DNA from 2 places in the Mesorhizobium sp. M7A.F.Ca.US.011.01.1.1 genome. Region 2 is predicted to be linked to the other one. Evidence: riboswitches for the same ligand, from Rfam matches in the RefSeq annotation. Region 2 holds a riboswitch; the other holds the start of a gene.
The links. Region 2 has a riboswitch for S-adenosylmethionine ahead of EOA13_RS20275 (O-succinylhomoserine sulfhydrylase). Riboswitches for the same ligand answer to the same signal wherever they lie in the genome.
Positions count from the first base shown of each region.

Region 1: linked by a shared signal. The riboswitch ahead of EOA13_RS22805 (homoserine O-acetyltransferase) and the one ahead of EOA13_RS20275 (O-succinylhomoserine sulfhydrylase) in region 2 are both predicted to bind S-adenosylmethionine.

Region 1 covers NZ_RZRT01000028.1:51,592-59,986, forward strand. Annotated here, with positions in the region: gene EOA13_RS22775 (ABC transporter ATP-binding protein/permease) at 1-1,338, shown strand, start outside; gene EOA13_RS22780 (DUF1194 domain-containing protein) at 1,425-2,228, shown strand; gene EOA13_RS22785 (glycosyltransferase family 2 protein) at 2,299-3,234, opposite strand; gene EOA13_RS22790 (glycosyltransferase) at 3,250-4,206, opposite strand; gene EOA13_RS22795 (DUF1330 domain-containing protein) at 4,532-4,852, shown strand; gene metW (methionine biosynthesis protein MetW) at 4,860-5,477, opposite strand; gene EOA13_RS22805 (homoserine O-acetyltransferase) at 5,474-6,643, opposite strand; SAM riboswitch at 6,758-6,835, opposite strand; gene hisC (histidinol-phosphate transaminase) at 6,972-8,081, shown strand; gene EOA13_RS22815 (prephenate/arogenate dehydrogenase family protein) at 8,088-8,395, shown strand, end outside.
Region 2 covers NZ_RZRT01000022.1:52,815-61,209, reverse strand. Annotated here, with positions in the region: gene EOA13_RS20285 (ABC transporter substrate-binding protein) at 121-891, opposite strand; gene EOA13_RS20280 (2'-deoxycytidine 5'-triphosphate deaminase) at 989-2,083, opposite strand; SAM riboswitch at 2,181-2,258, shown strand; gene EOA13_RS20275 (O-succinylhomoserine sulfhydrylase) at 2,316-3,503, shown strand; gene EOA13_RS20270 (ceramide glucosyltransferase) at 3,509-4,660, opposite strand; gene EOA13_RS37955 (hypothetical protein) at 4,782-4,985, opposite strand; gene apaG (Co2+/Mg2+ efflux protein ApaG) at 5,011-5,403, shown strand; gene EOA13_RS20260 (Hsp33 family molecular chaperone) at 5,451-6,482, opposite strand; gene argF (ornithine carbamoyltransferase) at 6,561-7,472, opposite strand; gene EOA13_RS20250 (aspartate aminotransferase family protein) at 7,490-8,395, opposite strand, start outside.

The sequences.
Region 1 (8,395 bases), on a different contig from region 2:
CTCGGCGTCGGCCTGCTGCAGTCGTGCATCCTGCTGGTGTCCTTCGTCGGGGTGCTGTGGGAGCTGTCCTCGGGCTTCGTGTTCCACATCGGCGGGACCTCGCTGGCCATACCGGGCTACATGGTCTGGGCCGCCATCCTTTACGCCGGCATCGCCTCCTGGCTGAGCTGGCTAGTCGGGCGCCCGCTCATCCGCCTGAACAGCGACCGCTATACACGCGAAGCCGAGCTGCGCTCCTCGATGGTGCGCGTCAACGAGAATGTCGATGCCATTGCGTTGTATCATGGCGAGGCCGACGCCAGGCGGCGGCTCGAACTCGATCTCGGCACGGTGCTGGGCGCCATGCGGCGCATCTACACCGCCCAGATCAACCTGTCCTGGGTGACCGACACCTATGGCTGGATCACCGTCGTGGCGCCCATACTGGTCGCTTCGCCGGTCTATTTCTCAGGTGATATCAGCTTTGGCGGGCTGATGATGGCGGTCGGCGCCTTCAACCAGGTCCACTCCTCCTTGCGCTGGTTCATCAACAACATCGGCAGTATCGCCGATTGGCGCGCCACGCTGATGCGCGTGGCCGATTTCCGCATCGCGCTCGATGAAACCGATGCGCTGCATGACACCGAAAAGCGCATCGCCTTCGGCCAAAACGTCAATGGCAGCCTGACTTTCGAGAAGCTCGAAGTGGCCTCGCCGGAGGGTTGCACCAGACTCGCCGACCCGCATGTCGAAATCCGCCCCGGCGAGCGCGTGATGATCACCGGCGACCCCGGTGCGGGCAAGACGCTGTTCTTTCGTGCCATTGCCGGCCTGTGGCCATGGGGAAGCGGCCGGATCGGCCTGCCGGCGGAAGAAACCCCCATATTCGTGCCGCGCGTGCCTTATTTTCCGGTCGGCACGTTGCGCGAGGTCCTCGATCACCCGAACGGGCCCGCGCCGGCGAACGATGCCGACATTTCGGCGGTGCTGGCCGAGGTCGGTCTGGGACGGCTATCCTCGTCGCTCGACCGCGCCGGGCGTTGGGACCATGAGTTGGGCGATGACGAACAACGCTCGCTGGCCTTCGCCAGGCTCGCGTTGCGGCAGCCGAAATGGGTGATCATCGATGAGGCGCTGGATGCGTTCGACGGCCCATCGCTAAGACGCGTGCTGTCGATGCTCGAGAAGCGTTTGCCGGGGACAGCGATCCTCAACATCGGGCGCGGCCAGCACAACAACCACTTCTTCCCGCGCGCGTTGACGATCGTCAAGGATTCCGGTGCGCCAGCCCTGAAGCCCGCCCGCGTCAGGGCCGGCGCGATCGAACCGCCGCCAGCCGCCGCTCGTCGCAAGAAATGAGTTGATATCCGGGCGAGGGAGGCAAAGCTTTATTTTGCCGTGATCGCGAGGGAAGCTCCTCGGGAGAAACAACCCTGGCGACGGCCATGCTTGATGCTCTGCGCCTGCTTGCCTGTCTTGCCTGCGCCCAGGCTGCCCCGGCCGCCTCGCCGCCGGATGAGCTCGCCGTCGACGTCGAGCTGGTGCTGGCGGTCGACATCTCGCTGTCGATGGACGAGAAGGAGTTCGCCCTGCAGCGGGCCGGTTATGTCGAGGCGCTGCGGCATCCCGACTTCATCAAGGCTGTCCGCGCCGGCGCCACGGGCCGCATAGCGCTGACCTATTTCGAATGGGCCGGCACGGTGCGCGACGACGCGGTCATCGGCTGGCAGATTATCGATAGTGCCGAGAGCGCCAACAGCTTTGCCGACAAGGTCGCGGCTCGTCCGTTCCGCAGCTTTCGCGGCACTTCGATTTCCGGCGCGCTGGCCTTCGGCGCCGAGCTTTTCGACCGCACGTCTTTCCAGGGCGAACGCAGCGTCATCGACATTTCGGGCGACGGACCGAACAATATCGGGCCGCCAGTCACCGCGACGCGTAATGCGGCGACTGCCAAAGGCATCATCGTCAACGGCCTGCCGATCCTGATCAGCCCGTCGCCCACCTTCAGTCATCTCGACCAGTATTATGCGCAGTGCGTGATCGGCGGGCCCGGTTCCTTCGTGCTGCCTATCTATGCCGCCGCCGAGTTTTCGACAGCCATCCGGCGCAAGCTGCTCCTGGAAGTGAGCGGCATTCAGGACGAGGTGAGAAGTATCCCCGTCGACGCGGCGACACCGATAGACTGCCTGCAAGGCGAACGGGACAGGCGGTTTCTATCGGATCCGTATTTTCCCGAACTTGACCGTTGAGCTCTCGACAGAGGGGTTAACGCGATCCGGAGGAAAAACCGTTCCACAATTTCCCGGAATCCCTATCGGTTTAAGCGGGCCGGGCACCAAATTGATTGCGAAACTCGTTGGAGAGATCGCGGCGCCAGCGCCGGCCATGGACATAGCCTTGCATCAATTCCGGTAGCGAATAGCCAAGCGTTTTGGATGAACGGTTGGCCATGTAGCCCTGAAATGCCTCCGGTATCCTGCCTCGCAGGATGTCGGCGATGAGCTGCCGCGAGATCATGTAAGGCGGAATGTGCGGGTAGGCATGGGCAATATGCGGATGTTTGCCCATCAGGTTCGCATAGGCCTCGACATAGCCGTCACGGCGGCCGGAAATCGAGTTCTCCGAATTGTATTTCGTCCAGTCCAGATCCCTGGACAACTGCGCACCGAAGCGCCGGGCAAGGCGCAGCAGCAATTCGCGATCCTGCATGCGGGTGATGTCGCTGTCGTAGCCGCCGATGGCCAGCAAGGCTTCGCGGCGAGCCGTGATCGCGGAGCCGGCGATGAAGATGGTCTGCCCAACCAGCGTCCGCTCCAGCATTGCGGGGCTCACGAACGCCTCGGGGTTGACGCAGTTTGTGATGCGATTGCCTTTCAGGGACACGAACGAACTGATCAGCACTTGCAGTGCAGGATTCTCATCGAACCAGGTCAGGGTTCGTTCAAGCCGGTGCGGCATGTAGATGTCGTCGGAATCGAGGAACGTCACCAACGGTGCCCGCGCGCGCTCGATGCCGGCATTCCTGGCTGCGTTGGCGCCTCGCCATTTCGCCCCGACATAGATCAGCCGCGGGTCCTGGATACGGGCCAGCGCCGCTTCGGTTCCATCGGTCGAACCATCGTCGACGACAATGTGCTCAAGCCTCGACATGCTCTGGGAGAGTACGCTTTCCACGGCGCGCAACACCGTTTCGCGTCGGTTGTGGGTCGGCGTAATGACCGTGATGAGAGGTGTCGGTTGGATGGTTTTGCCCATTTTGACCATAGTGCTTCAGCTATGTCCCACGTAGAGGGGCACGTTTTCAACCTCGTCCCGAACCAGCCGAAGGGCCATGGCCGCTTGTGCACAAAAAACCAGCGCGCAAAAGACCAATCCGACGATCAGTGCAAACGGGATCTGCCATGCCGGCATTCCGAGCCGAGTTGCATGCGTCAGAATACGCACGCCCACTTTCCAGGACGTCGAAAACCAACGTCTTGTCGCCTTCAGCACTCGCGCGGCTTGGGATGGCGATGCCAGTGCCACATATTTCCGGTCCGCATCGCGCCCGGTGACCAGGGCACGCCAAAAGAAAAAGCGCCAGCCGCGCGGAGGATAATGGCTGGCCCGGGCATCGACCCTGACAAAATCATGCCCGCTTGCTCGTAACTGGCTGGTGAGCAACGTGCAAGAAACCTTGAATCCATTGCTGGCCGGAAAGGGATGGGCGGCTAACCAGCTTCTGCGGAAGGCGCAATTGTTAGCGTTCATCGCGCGCTTGGAGGCAAAGCGCCGATCACCATCACGCAGCGGGAAGAACCACAGAAGCGCAAAGGTCCGCGACGCGAAATCGTCACAGCCGAGATAGGTGTAACCGTTCACGGCGATTGTCTTCGGGTCCTGGAATGGTTTGAGAAGTGCCGACAGCCAGCCGTCTTCGATCACTGTATCGGAATCGCAGAAAATGACGATGTCGCCCTTGGCCAGCGCGGCGCCTGCGTTCTTGATCTCATAGTACCGGCCGCCTGTGCAGGCGCTGAAGACCGTATTCGCAACGACGCCAAGTTGCGGAACAATTTCGGTGAGACGATGCCGCAGAATCGGTGTGTCCGTATCTGGTCCGCTGTGAACGACAATGACCTCCGGTTTTAGGTATTGACCGGTTGTCGTCACGGCTTCTATTTCCCGTGCCAAAGCACTCAACGAAACGCCGATCTCATCTTCATTGATGGACTTGGCGTTTTCCATTTCGACAACGATCGAATAGGTCAGGTTCCCCGCTCCGTGCTTCGCTCGGCATCGCGTCCAGCGTGACGCTACAAAAAACATACTCCCGTGTCATCATCTGGTTGCAAAGTTCAATCCGTCCGCAACCACGAATTCGCAACCTTGCGTCTCAATGGCAACACCCTTGCGGGCCGGGAGACTGGAAACCGCCTCAGGATCGCGCAGGCCGATTCGTCTTGATCGCGTCCATCTCATTCTTATTACTTATGGGGTAATCGAATTCTGTCACGACCCAATCTATGCCTGTGGAGCCGGCAATCGGCTTAGATTGAAAGGGAGTGCACTTATGACCGCTTACGCCGTCGCCCATATGCGCCAAGCCACGATGGCCCCGCAGATCGTCGAATACCTGCACAAGATCGATGCCACGCTGGAACCTTTCGGCGGCCGTTTTCTGGTCCATGGCGGCGATGTCGAGGTGATTGAGAACAACTGGCCGGGCCATCTGATCATCATCGAATTTCCCGACAGGCAGCATGTGCATGGCTGGTACAATTCGTCCGCCTACCAGGCGATACTGGCGCTGCGCACGGACAATTCGGAGGCCGATGTGGTGTTTGCTGACGGCGTCGAACATCCGCACAAGGCCACGGACATCCTCGAATAGCTTGCGGCTACTGCCGTTTCAGCAAGAACACTGCCTGCTGGCCGAAGAAGTTCCAGAACCACCACGGCATGGACAGGCCGATCTTCTGGCCGTTGGCGTCGAGAGCGGTTGCCTTCTCGACGGTCGCGCCGAGCTCGTCGCACAGATTGACGAAGTCGCGGATGGTGCAGAAGTGGATGTTGGGCGTGTCGTACCAGGAATAGGGCAGATCCTTGGTCACTGGCATGCGGCCGTTGACGAACAGTGACAGACGCACACGCCAATGGCCGAAATTGGGGAAGGAGACGATGGCGCGATTGCCGATCCTGAGCAGTTCGTCGAGCACCAGCTTCGGGTTGCGGGTGGCTTGCAGCGTCTGCGAGAGGACGACGAAGTCAAAACCCTTGTCGGGATAGAATTCGAGGTCCTTGTCGGCATCGCCCTGGATGACGCTGAGGCCGCGCGCCACGCACTCGTTGACGCCACGCTGCGACAACTCAAGTCCACGGCCGTCGACCTGCTTGGTGTCCTGCAACAACTCAAGCAGCGAGCCGTCGCCCGAGCCGACGTCGAGCACGCGCGACTGTGGTGGGATGAGGTTGGCGACGACTTCAAGGTCGACGCGCTGGTCGAAATTGACGTTCATGATGAGAGCCCTCTTGCTCGTGCCGCCGAGCCGATGAAGCCGTTAATGGCGGCGAACAATTCCGGCTCGTCGAGCAGGAATGCGTCGTGGCCGCGGTCGGTTTCGATCTCTACGAAGGATACCGATGCTCCGGCGGCGTTGAGCGCATGCACGATCGAGCGGCTCTCCTCGGTCGGAAAAAGCCAGTCCGAGGTGAACGACACCAGGCAGAAGCGGGTCTTGGTGCCGGCAAAGGCGTCGGCCAGCCGGCCGCCATGGTCGGCGGCGAGGTCGAAATAGTCCATCGATCGCGTCATGTAGAGGTAGGAGTTGGCGTCGAAGCGATCGACGAAGGTCATGCCTTGGTGGCGCAGATAGCTCTCGATCTGGAAGTCGGCGTCGAAGCCGAAGGTCAGCGCTTCGCGGTCCTGCAAATTGCGGCCGAATTTCCGGTGCAGGGCGGCTTCCGAGAGGTAAGTGATGTGGGCCGCCATGCGCGCCACCGCCAAGCCCTTTTCCGGGCGTTTGCCGTGCTCGAAATATTTGCCGCCATGCCAGTCCGGATCGGCCATGACAGCCTGCCTGCCGACCTCATGAAAGGCGATGTTCTGCGAGGAATGGCGCGCGCCGGTGGCGATCGGCAGCGCCGAGAAGACGCGCTCCGGATAGCTCGACGCCCATTCCAGCACCTGCATGCCGCCCATCGAGCCGCCGAGCACGCAGAACAGTTTCTCGATGCCGAAATGGTCTATCAGCATCTGCTGCGCCCGCACCATGTCGCGGATGGTGATGATGGGCAGGTCGAGCCCATAGGGCTTGCCGGTGGCGGGGTTGGTCGAGGCCGGGCCGGTGGACCCAAGACAACCGCCGATGACGTTGGAGCAGATGACGAAGAAGCGGTTGGTGTCGATGATCTTGCCGGGGCCGATCAGCACTTCCCACCAGCCCGGCTTGCCGGTCACAGGATTGGTGCTGGCGACGTGCTGGTCGCCGGTCAGCGCATGGCAGACGAGGATGGCGTTGGAGCGGGCGTCGTTCAGCGTGCCATAGGTCTGGTAGGCGATCTGGAACGGCGACAGCAGCGTGCCGGCGTCCAGCTTGAGCGGCTTGTCGGAGCCAAAACGCAAAACCGGGCTCGACGGTTGGTCGACCTCGTTGTTGGTTTTGCGGGCACGCAGAACGGCCATGACATCCATCTCACACTTTGAGCCCACGCATCGCGCTTGTTGAAAGTCGATGCCGATACGGGTGTCCGGCCGGCGCGGACAACAAAAAATCGGCATTGCGGTCGCAAAGCCGGTTACAGGATGCAAACGGCCCTTTAGCAAGTTGTTTAACGTGGCTGCAAGCCGACCGGCCAAATCACCACGGAAGTTCGGACCTCTTCTAGGGCTGTGGCGCGCCGGCGTCAACGGCCAGCTTTGGGCGGTGGCTGTCGCCTCTCGACATTGCAGGCCATGGCTTGTATTTCCGCTGCGGCTTCCCTCAGGAAGCGTTCTCGACGGATTTTGCGACATGAGCCAGACACCGGACCAGGCACGTCCAACCCCGCGCGCGGGCATCATGGACATAGACGCCTATGTGCCGGGCAAGAGCACGGCGCCCGCGGGCGTCGCCAAGGTTCACAAGCTGTCCTCGAACGAGAATCCGCTAGGGCCCTCGCCGAAAGCGATCGAAGCCGCGCGCGAGATTGCCGGCAAGCTCGACATCTATCCCGACGGCACCGCCAGGCGGCTGCGCGAAGCGATCGCCGAGGTGCACGGCCTCAACCCGCAGAACATCATCTGTTCCAACGGTTCCGACGAGATTCTCGGCTTGCTGGCGCAGACCTATCTGGCGCCCGGCGACGAGGCCGTCATCACCGAACACGCCTTTATGGTCTACAAGATCTACATCCAGTCGGCGGGTGCCGTTCCGGTGACGATCAAGGAAAGAGATGAGCGCGCCGACATCGACGCCATCCTGGCCGCGGTCACGCCGCGCACCAAGATCGTGTTCCTGGCCAACCCCAACAACCCGACCGGCACCTATGTGCCGTTCCAGGAGGTGCGACGGCTGCATGCGGGCTTGCCAAGGCACGTGCTTCTGGTGCTCGACGCGGCCTATGCCGAATATGTCCGCCGCAACGACTATGAGGCCGGCATCGAGCTGGTCAGCAGCGCCGAAAACGTGGTGATGACCCGCACCTTCTCCAAGATCGGCCTTGGCGGGGCGCGGATCGGCTGGATGTACGCGCCGATGCACATCGTCGACGCCATCAACCGCGTGCGCGGGCCGTTCAACGTCAATGCGACGGCGATCGAGGCCGGCATCGCGGCGATCCGCGACCGCGCCCATGTCGAGCGCAGCGTCGCGCACAACGAGACCTGGCTGGCCTGGCTCAGCGAGGAGTTCACAAAGCTTGGGCTGCGGGTGACGCCAAGCGTCGGCAATTTCATCCTCATTCATTTTCCTGACGACCAGAAACATTCCGCGGCGGCGGCCGACGACTATCTGACGGCGCGCGGCTATATATTGCGGCGCGTTTCCGGCTACGGCTTTCCCAATGCGCTGCGCATGACCGTCGGCACCGAAGAGGCCAATCGCGGCGTTGTCGCCGCTCTCACGACATTCCTGAAAAGCTAAAACACCATGACATCACCGATGTTTGAAAAGATCGCTCTGGTCGGCATCGGCCTGATCGGCTCGTCGCTGGCCCGCGTCATCCGCCGCGAGGGCCTCGCCCGCCATGTTGCCATCTCGACCCGCAGTGCCGCGACGCTGGCGCGGGCCGAGGAGCTTGGGCTGGGTGATATCTACACCACCGATGCGAGAGAAGCGGTCCGCGATGCCGACCTGGTCATCATTTCGGTGCCGGTCGGCTCATCCGGCGCGGTTGCCGAGGAAATCGCGCCGGCGCTGAAGCTGGGTGCGATCCTCACCGATGTCGGTTCGACCAA
Region 2 (8,395 bases):
ACAGAGGGGGTCGTCGCGCGTGGAGCGCCACCTCCATCTGTCGCAAGAAGGTTGCATCCGGTCGAACCGACCCCCTCTGGCCTGCCGGCCATCTCCCCCTCAAGGGGGGAGATTGCTGCTTCAATAGATATCGAAGTCGAAATACTTGGCCTGGATCTTCTTGTAGGTGCCGTCGGCGACGATCGCGTCGATGGCCGCGTTGAGCTTGTCGCGCAGGGCCGTGTCTTCCAGGCGCACGGCAATGCCGGCTTGCGTCTCCGTACCCTTGACGTCTCCAATCATCTTGCAGCAGCCTTCGCTCGCCTTCTTCATCCAGTCCACCAGCACGAACTTGTCCGAAATGACCGCGTCGAGGCGGCCATTCTGCAGATCGGTGATCGCCTCTTCCTGGGTGGGATAGAGTTTGGCCTCCGCGCCGGCCTTGCCATATTCATTCTGGGCATAGTCGGCCTGCGTGGTCGAAGCCTGGGCGCCGACCGTCTTGCCGGCAAGGGCCGCCGGTTCGGTCGAGGTCAGGTCGCTGTCCTTCGGCGCCACCAGAGCGAGCGGTGTCGTATAATATTTGTTGGTGAAGGCGACCTGCTTCTTGCGCTCCTCGGTGATGCTCATCGAGGCGATGATGGCGTCGAATTTCTTCGCCTGCAAAGCGGGAATGATGCCGTCCCAGTCCTGCGTGACGATCTCGCATTCGACCTTCATCTGCGCGCACAGCGCATTGGCGATGTCGATGTCGAAGCCTTCGACCTTGCCGTCAGCGGTAATGGTGTTGAACGGCGGATAGGCGCCCTCGGTGCCGATCTTGATTTTCTCCTGCGCCTGCGAAAGCGAGCCGGCCGCCATCACCAGCATGGCAGCGCCTGCCGCCGATATGATCCATTTCGAAATCTGCATTTTCTTGGTTCCCCTTGAACGCCGGCATCTTGACGACCAGCAAGGCAGCCAAGCATGGCGAGCCGGTACAGGCAAGTATTTTGCCTGACGGCGGCGCTCAGCGCGCGGCGCGGAAATGCTTGGACAGCTTCAGGCCCTGCGCCTGGTAGTTGGAGCCGAGATCGGTGCCGTAGAGCGCCTGCGGCCGCTTCAGCATGTGCTCGTAGACCAGCCGGCCGACGATCTGGCCATGGTCGAGGATGAACGGCACTTCGTGGCTGCGCACTTCCAGCACCGCCCGGCTGCCGGTACCACCGGACGCGGAGTGGCCGAAGCCCGGATCGAAGAAGCCGGCATAGTGGACGCGGAATTCGCCGACCAGCGGATCGAAGGGCGTCATCTCGGCGGCGTAGAGCGGTGGCACGTGCACCGCCTCCTGGCTGACGAGGATGTAGAACTCGTCGGGATCGAGCACCAGTTCCCCGGCGCCGCTCTTGTGGATCGGCTCCCAGAAGTCGACGACTTCCTGGGCCCCGCGCTTGTCGACATCGACGAGGCCGGTGTGATGCTTGCCGCGGTAGCCGACCAGCCCGTTCTGATCGCCGTTGAGGTCGATCGACAGCGCGATGCCGCCGCCGGAAATGTTCGGCGGCTCGGTGGCGACCAGCGTCTGCGCGCGATGCAGCTCGTGCAGCTCGGCTTCCGAGAGCAGCGCATTGCCGGTGCGGAAGCGTATCTGCGACAGGCGCGAGCCGGTGCGCACGACGATTGGGAAGGTGCGGGGGCTGACTTCCAGAAAGAGCGGGCCATGATAGCCGGCAGCGATCTTGTCGAACTCGTGGCCGCGATCGGTCATGACCCGGGTAAAGATGTCGAGCCGCCCGGTCGAGCTCTTCGGATTGGCCGAGGCCGAAATGTCCGCCGGCAGCGCCAGGCTTTCAAGCAAGGGCACGATATAGACGCAGCCGGTCTCCAGCACCGCGCCCTCGGCAAGATTGATCTCGTGCAGCTGCAGCCGGTCGAGTTTTTCCGAGACCTTGTGGTTGGGGCCGGGCAGGAAGGAGGCCCGCACCCGCCAGGCCTTGTCGCCGAGCCTGAGATCAAGGCTGGCCGGCTGGATCTGGTCGGCGTCGAGCGCACGCGCCGACTTCAGCGCGCCGGACTGGAACAGCGCCGATATGTCCTGATCGGGAAGAATGCCTGTCTGCCGCAAGGCTCTGCTCCTAGAGTGCAGGCTTTTGCGGAACCTGCTGGTACAAACCTCTTAATGAAGCCGGCAATTGACGCAAGCGTGGCACGGGTCTAAAGGGTCATTATCCCGTGGTGATTTGGCCGGTCGGCTTGCAGCCACGTTAAACAAGTCGCTAAAGGACCGTCGGGCCGCAAGGCCGTATGGACCGGTTGCGACTTTCGCGGCCGGTTTTTTTGTGTCTGGAAGAAAAGTGATGAGCACCAACAAGCGCAACTGGAAGCCTCAGACGGCACTCGTGCACAGCGGAACGCTGCGTTCCGGTTTCGGCGAAACGTCGGAAGCGATTTATCTCACCCAGGGCTACGTCTACGAAACGGCGCAGGCCGCCGAAGCCCGTTTCAAGGGCGAGGAGCCGGGCTTCATCTATTCGCGCTACGCCAATCCGACCGTCGACATGTTCGAAAAGCGCATGTGCGCGCTGGAAGGTGCGGAGGACGCCCGCGCCACCGCCTCCGGTATGGCGGCGGTGACGGCCGCCCTTCTGTGCAGCGCCAAGGCCGGTGACCATATCGTGGCGGCGCGCGCCCTGTTCGGCTCCTGCCGCTGGGTGGTCGAGACGCTGGCGCCGAAATACGGCATCGAGGCGACGCTGGTCGACGGCACCGACATCGCCAACTGGGAAAAAGCGGTGAAGCCGAACACCAAGCTGTTCTTCCTGGAAAGCCCGACCAACCCGACGCTGGAAGTGGTCGACATCGCCGCTGTCGCTTCGCTTGCCAATTCGATCGGCGCAAGGCTGATCGTCGACAATGTCTTCGCCACGCCCTTGCAGCAGAAGCCCTTGCAGCTCGGTGCCCATATCGTCGTCTATTCGGCGACCAAGCACATTGACGGCCAGGGGCGCTGTCTCGGCGGGGTGATCCTGTCGGACAAGAAGTGGATCGACGAGAACCTGCACGACTATTTCCGCCATACCGGTCCAAGCCTGTCGCCCTTCAACGCCTGGACGCTGCTGAAGGGCCTGGAGACGCTGCCGCTGCGCGTGCGCCAGCAGACGGAAAGTGCCGGCCGGATCGCGGATTTCCTGGCCGACCGGCCGGAGATCGCCCGCGTCATCTATCCCGGGCGCGCCGACCATCCGCAGGCCGACATCGTCAAGAAGCAGATGTCGGGCGGCTCGACGCTGATCTGCCTGGACGTCAAGGGCGGCAAGCAGGCGGCCTTCGCCTTGCAGAACGCGCTCGACATCGTCTTGATCTCCAACAATCTCGGTGACGCCAAGAGCCTGATCACGCATCCGGCGACGACGACGCACAAGAATCTGAGCGACGAGGCGCGCGCCGAACTCGGCATCGGGCCGGGCACGCTCAGGCTGTCGGTCGGGCTGGAAGACACCGACGATCTGCTTGAGGACATCGCGCAGGCGCTGAAGGCCAGGTAGGGCCTTCAGGCGCCGGACGGCGTCTCTTCCAGCGCGGCCGTCTTGGTGCCGATGGTCATCGCGTTGCCGCGCCAGTCGACGGCGCCGCCGAGCCAGCCGCGCGCCCACATCGCCGGAAGGATCAGGTCGCGCGCCATGATCGCCGTGACCATGCGTGGCGACAGGTACCAGCCCTTGGACCAGGCCAGGGCGCACTCCGGAAGGTAGAAGGCCACCAGTACGGCAATGGCGGTTGCCCAGAGGCTGAAGCCGGCACTGGCCGCGGCAATCAGCGCAAGCACCAGAGGCACCACGGCGCCGGTCAGGATTTCGGGTGCGAAGAACAGCGGGAAAGTGACGCGGCGCAGGCGCGCCCAACGGGCCTGACGCGACCAGATCTCGTCAAACGAGCGCCGGCCAAGCGGCTGCTCGAAGGGGGCGGCGACGAGATTGACGCGCAGGCCGAGACTGTTCACCAGCTTGGTCGCGGCGGCGTCCTCGGCGATCTCGGCGGCCAGCGCGCGGATGCCGCCATTGGCGTCGAGCATCGGCTTGTTCCAGAGCATGCTCTTGCCCTGGGCAAAGCCAAGGCCGAGCGCCTCGCCGGCATATTGCCAGCGCGCCTGCAGCGTGTTGAGGAAAGCGCATTCGACCTCGGCCCAGAAGCCGGCCGGCCGCGAGCCAATGGGCGTCGAGCAGACAAGGCCGGTGCCGGGCCGCCAGGCAGCCATCAGGTGCTGGACGTAGTCTCTCGGCATCAGCACGTTGGAATCGGCCAGGACGACCCAGTCGTGTCGCGCCGCTTCCCAGCCCTTGACGCAATTGTTGAGTTTCGGATTGGCGCTGATGCGGTCGTCGCCGACAAGCAGCCGGGCCGGCACTTTCGGAAACAGGACGATCGTCCTGTTTATCAATTTGACCACCGGATCGTCGGCATGGGCAACGCAGAAAATCAACTCGTAGCGCGGCCAGTCGAGCGAGAAGGCGCGCTCGAGCGTCTCCTGCGTGAACGGCTCGACGCCGCGCGACGGCACGACGATCGACACCGGCCGTGGCTTGCCGGCCGGCGCGGCAATGGCGCGGCGCCGTTTCAGACGCGAAGCGGCGAGCACGATGCTGGCGAGATTTGAGAGGATGAGGGCAGTTGAAAGCGTGGCGGCTATGAGAGTGAGTTCCATCGAGATCCGGTCACTCCAGGAAAACCGGTCCGCCAGAACAATCTGGCTGGCATGACGACCGATTCAACAGTTCGACAGAGCGCCCGAGTCGCGCGGCACTGGTCGGCGCACACCATCATTGTCATGTGTCACTTAAATGACATTCTTTGCCGCCACCTGCGGTTCCGTCCGCAATGACAGGACGCGCACCGTTGACCAGCCCGCGTGGAGCGCCGAAAGTTCGACCTAGAGCCTGTTCCATCCCGATTGAACCGGGATGGGGCTCTATCTCTGTTTCTTTGAGCATGATCTCTTCTGAAAACCGGTTCCCACTTTTCAGGATCATGCTCTAGATTGTTTTGGAGCCGCTTATGTATAGCGCCGTCACGCGCAACATCGAAGTGCAGGTCAGGCCGTTCTATCTGGAGGACCGTTCGGATCCCTCGGAGAACCGCTATGTCTGGGGCTATCAGATAACGATCGACAATCAGTCGGACGATTTCGTGCAGCTTCTGTCGCGCTATTGGCACATCACCGACGGCACCGGTCGGGTGGAGGAGGTGCGCGGCCCCGGCGTTGTCGGCGACCAGCCCGAACTCAATCCCGGCGACAGCTACCAATACACGTCCGGTTGCCCGCTCTCGACACCATCCGGCATCATGGTCGGGCACTACACGATGCGCAACAAGCGGGGCGAGACGTTCGACATCGCCATTCCGGCGTTTTCGCTGGACCTGCCGGGGACGCGGCGGACGGTGAATTGATTTCGCCTCACCGGCCGCGGAGCGGTCGGTGAGGCGTGGTTTTTTCTCTACTGGGCCGCAAATTCCGCCGGATCGAAGTCATATTGCTTCGAGCAGAATTCGCAGGCGACGTGGATGCCGCCGTCCTCTGTACTGTCCTTGATCTCCTGCGCGGAAAAACCCTCGAGGATGCCGCGGATCTTGTCCCTGGAGCACGAGCACTGGTCGGCGACCGGAACGCCGCCGAAGACGCGCACGCCATGTTCGTGGAACAGCCTGTAGAGCAGCCGCTCGGCGCCGATCGTCGGGTCGATCAGTTCGGTCGGCTCGATCGTACCGAGCAGCGCCAGCAACTCCTGCCAGGAATTGTCGACCGGGTCGTGGATCTCCTCGCGCGGATCGCCATCGCCACCCGGCAGGTCCGGGACGCGCATGCGCTCGGGCGACTGCGGCAGGAACTGCGCCAGGATACCACCGGCGCGCCACTGCTCGCGGGCACCGCCAGGACCGGGCGTCAAAAGCTTGGCCACCGACAGCCTGAGATCCGTCGGGATCTGCTCCGACTGACGAAAATAGGTGCGCGCAGCATCCTCCAGCGTCTCGCCGTCGAGCTGGACGATGCCCTGATAGCGCTGCGTGTGAGCGCCCTGGTCGATGGTCAGCGCCAGCACGCCGCTGCCGAGCAGCGTCTGCTGGGAGGTTTCGCCGGCCGCGACCAGCGCTTCCAGCCGGTCGGCATCGAAACGCGCATAGGCGCGCAATGCCGAGGGCGTGGAAAAATCCGCGACCAGCATGTCGACAGGCCCGTCGGTGCGGGTCTGCAGGATGAACTTGCCCTCGAACTTCAGCGAAGTGCCGAGCAGCACGGTCAGCACACAGGCCTCCGCCAGCAGGCGGGCGACCGGCTCGGGATAATCGTGGCGGCCGAGGATGGCGTCCAGCATCGGCCCGAGTTGGACCGTGCGGCCCCGCACATCGAGAGGGCCGACCTCGAACGGCACGACGTGATCGTCGCCGGCATAGCCGAATTCGCCGAGTTTGGGGTGATGTTCAGTCACTTGATAGGTTTCCAACATGACAAAGCTCCGGGGCGCGGCCATGCCGCCCTCCGGGGCGCATGCGTCGAAACGCGCTGTTTTTGCGTGATGGCCCGCAGATAGGCATCACACCTCCGGAGATCAAGCGCCGAGGCACCAGGCGAGCACGGCCTTCTGGGCATGGAGCCGGTTCTCGGCCTCGTCGAAGACCACCGAATGCGGTCCGTCGATGACCTCGTCTGTCACTTCCTCGCCGCGATGCGCCGGCAGGCAGTGCATGAACAGCGCGTCCGGCTTGGCCCTGGCCATCAGCTTGGCATTGACCTGGTAGGGCGAGAACACATTGTGGCCGCGGGCGCGATGCTCCTGGCCCATCGAGACCCAACAATCGGTGACGATGCAGTCGGCCTGGTCGACGGCTTCCTCGGGCGAGCGGGTGAAGTGCAGCTTGCCGCCATGCGCCTGCGACCAGTCGATATGCTTCCGCGCCGGCTCGCTGCCTTCGGGAACGGCGACGTTGAGGTTGAAGCGGAACCGGGCCGAGGCCTCGAGCAGCGAATGCAGCACATTGTTGCCGTCGCCGGTCCAGGCGATGGTCTTGCCCGCGACCGGACCGCGATGTTCCTCGAAGGTCATGATATCGGCCATCAGCTGGCAGGGATGGGTGTCGTCGGTCAGTCCGTTGATCACCGGCACGGTGGCGTTCTCGGTCAATTCCAGCAGCCGCTCATGCGAGGTGGTGCGGATCATGATCGCATCGACATAGCGCGACAGCACCTTGGCGGTGTCGGCGATGGTCTCGGAACGGCCGAGCTGCATCTCGGTGCCGGTCAGCATGATGGTCTCGCCGCCGAGCTGCCGCATGCCGACGTCGAAGGAGACGCGCGTGCGCGTCGACGGCTTGTCGAAGATCATCGCCAGCACCTTGCCTTCGAGCGGTTTGGTGCGCTCGCCGGCCTTGAGCCGGGCCTTTCGCACCACCGCATCGTCCAGCATCAAGCGCAGATCGCCTTCGGAAACGGCGGAAAGATCGGTGAAATGGCGAACTGACATCAGCAATGGTTCCGGGATTACTTCGCCGCGGCGGAAGCGATCGCCTCCGCCAGGCCCTTGGCGCCGGCGCGGATGCGGTTGAGCGCGTCATGGAGCTCGGCGTCGGTGACGGTGAGCGGCGGCAACAGGCGAATGACGTTGTCGCCGGCCGGAACCGCCAGCAGGTGCTGGTCGCGCAAGGCCATGTTCACCTTGGTGTTGGGCATGGCGCATTTGAGCCCGAGCATCAGCCCGGCACCCCTGATGTCCTCGATGATTTCGGGAAACTCGTCGGCGACCGACGCCAGCCCCTGCTTCATCAGCAGCGCCTTGCGTTGGACATCTTCGAGGAAGCCGTCTTCCAGCACGACGTCGAGCACGGCGTTGCCGACTGCCATGGCCAGCGGGTTGCCGCCGAACGTGGTGCCATGCACGCCAGCGGTCATGCCGACGGCCGCTTCATCCGTGGCAAGGCAGGCACCCATCGGGAAGCCGCCGCCAATGCCCTTGGCGATCGCCATGATGTCTGGCGTTACACCTGACCATTCATGCGCGAACAGCTTGCCGGTACGGCCGATGCCGCACTGGACCTCGTCGTAGATCAACAGCAGGCCGTGCTGCTCGCACAATTGCCTGAGCCGCTTCAGCGACTGCGTCGGCACCGGGCGGATACCGCCCTCGCCCTGCACCGGCTCGATCAGGATCGCGGCCGTCTCCGGCGTGATCGCCTTTTCGGCGGCGTCGATGTCGTCGAAGCCGACCTGATCGAAACCTTCGACCTTGGGGCCGAAGCCCTCGAGATATTTGTACTGGCCGCCGGCCGCGATGGTCGCCAGCGTGCGGCCATGGAAGGCGCCTTCGAAGGTGATGACGCGGAAGCGCTCGGGATGTCCGTTGACGAAATGGTAGCGCCGTGCCGTCTTGATCGCGCATTCCAGCGCCTC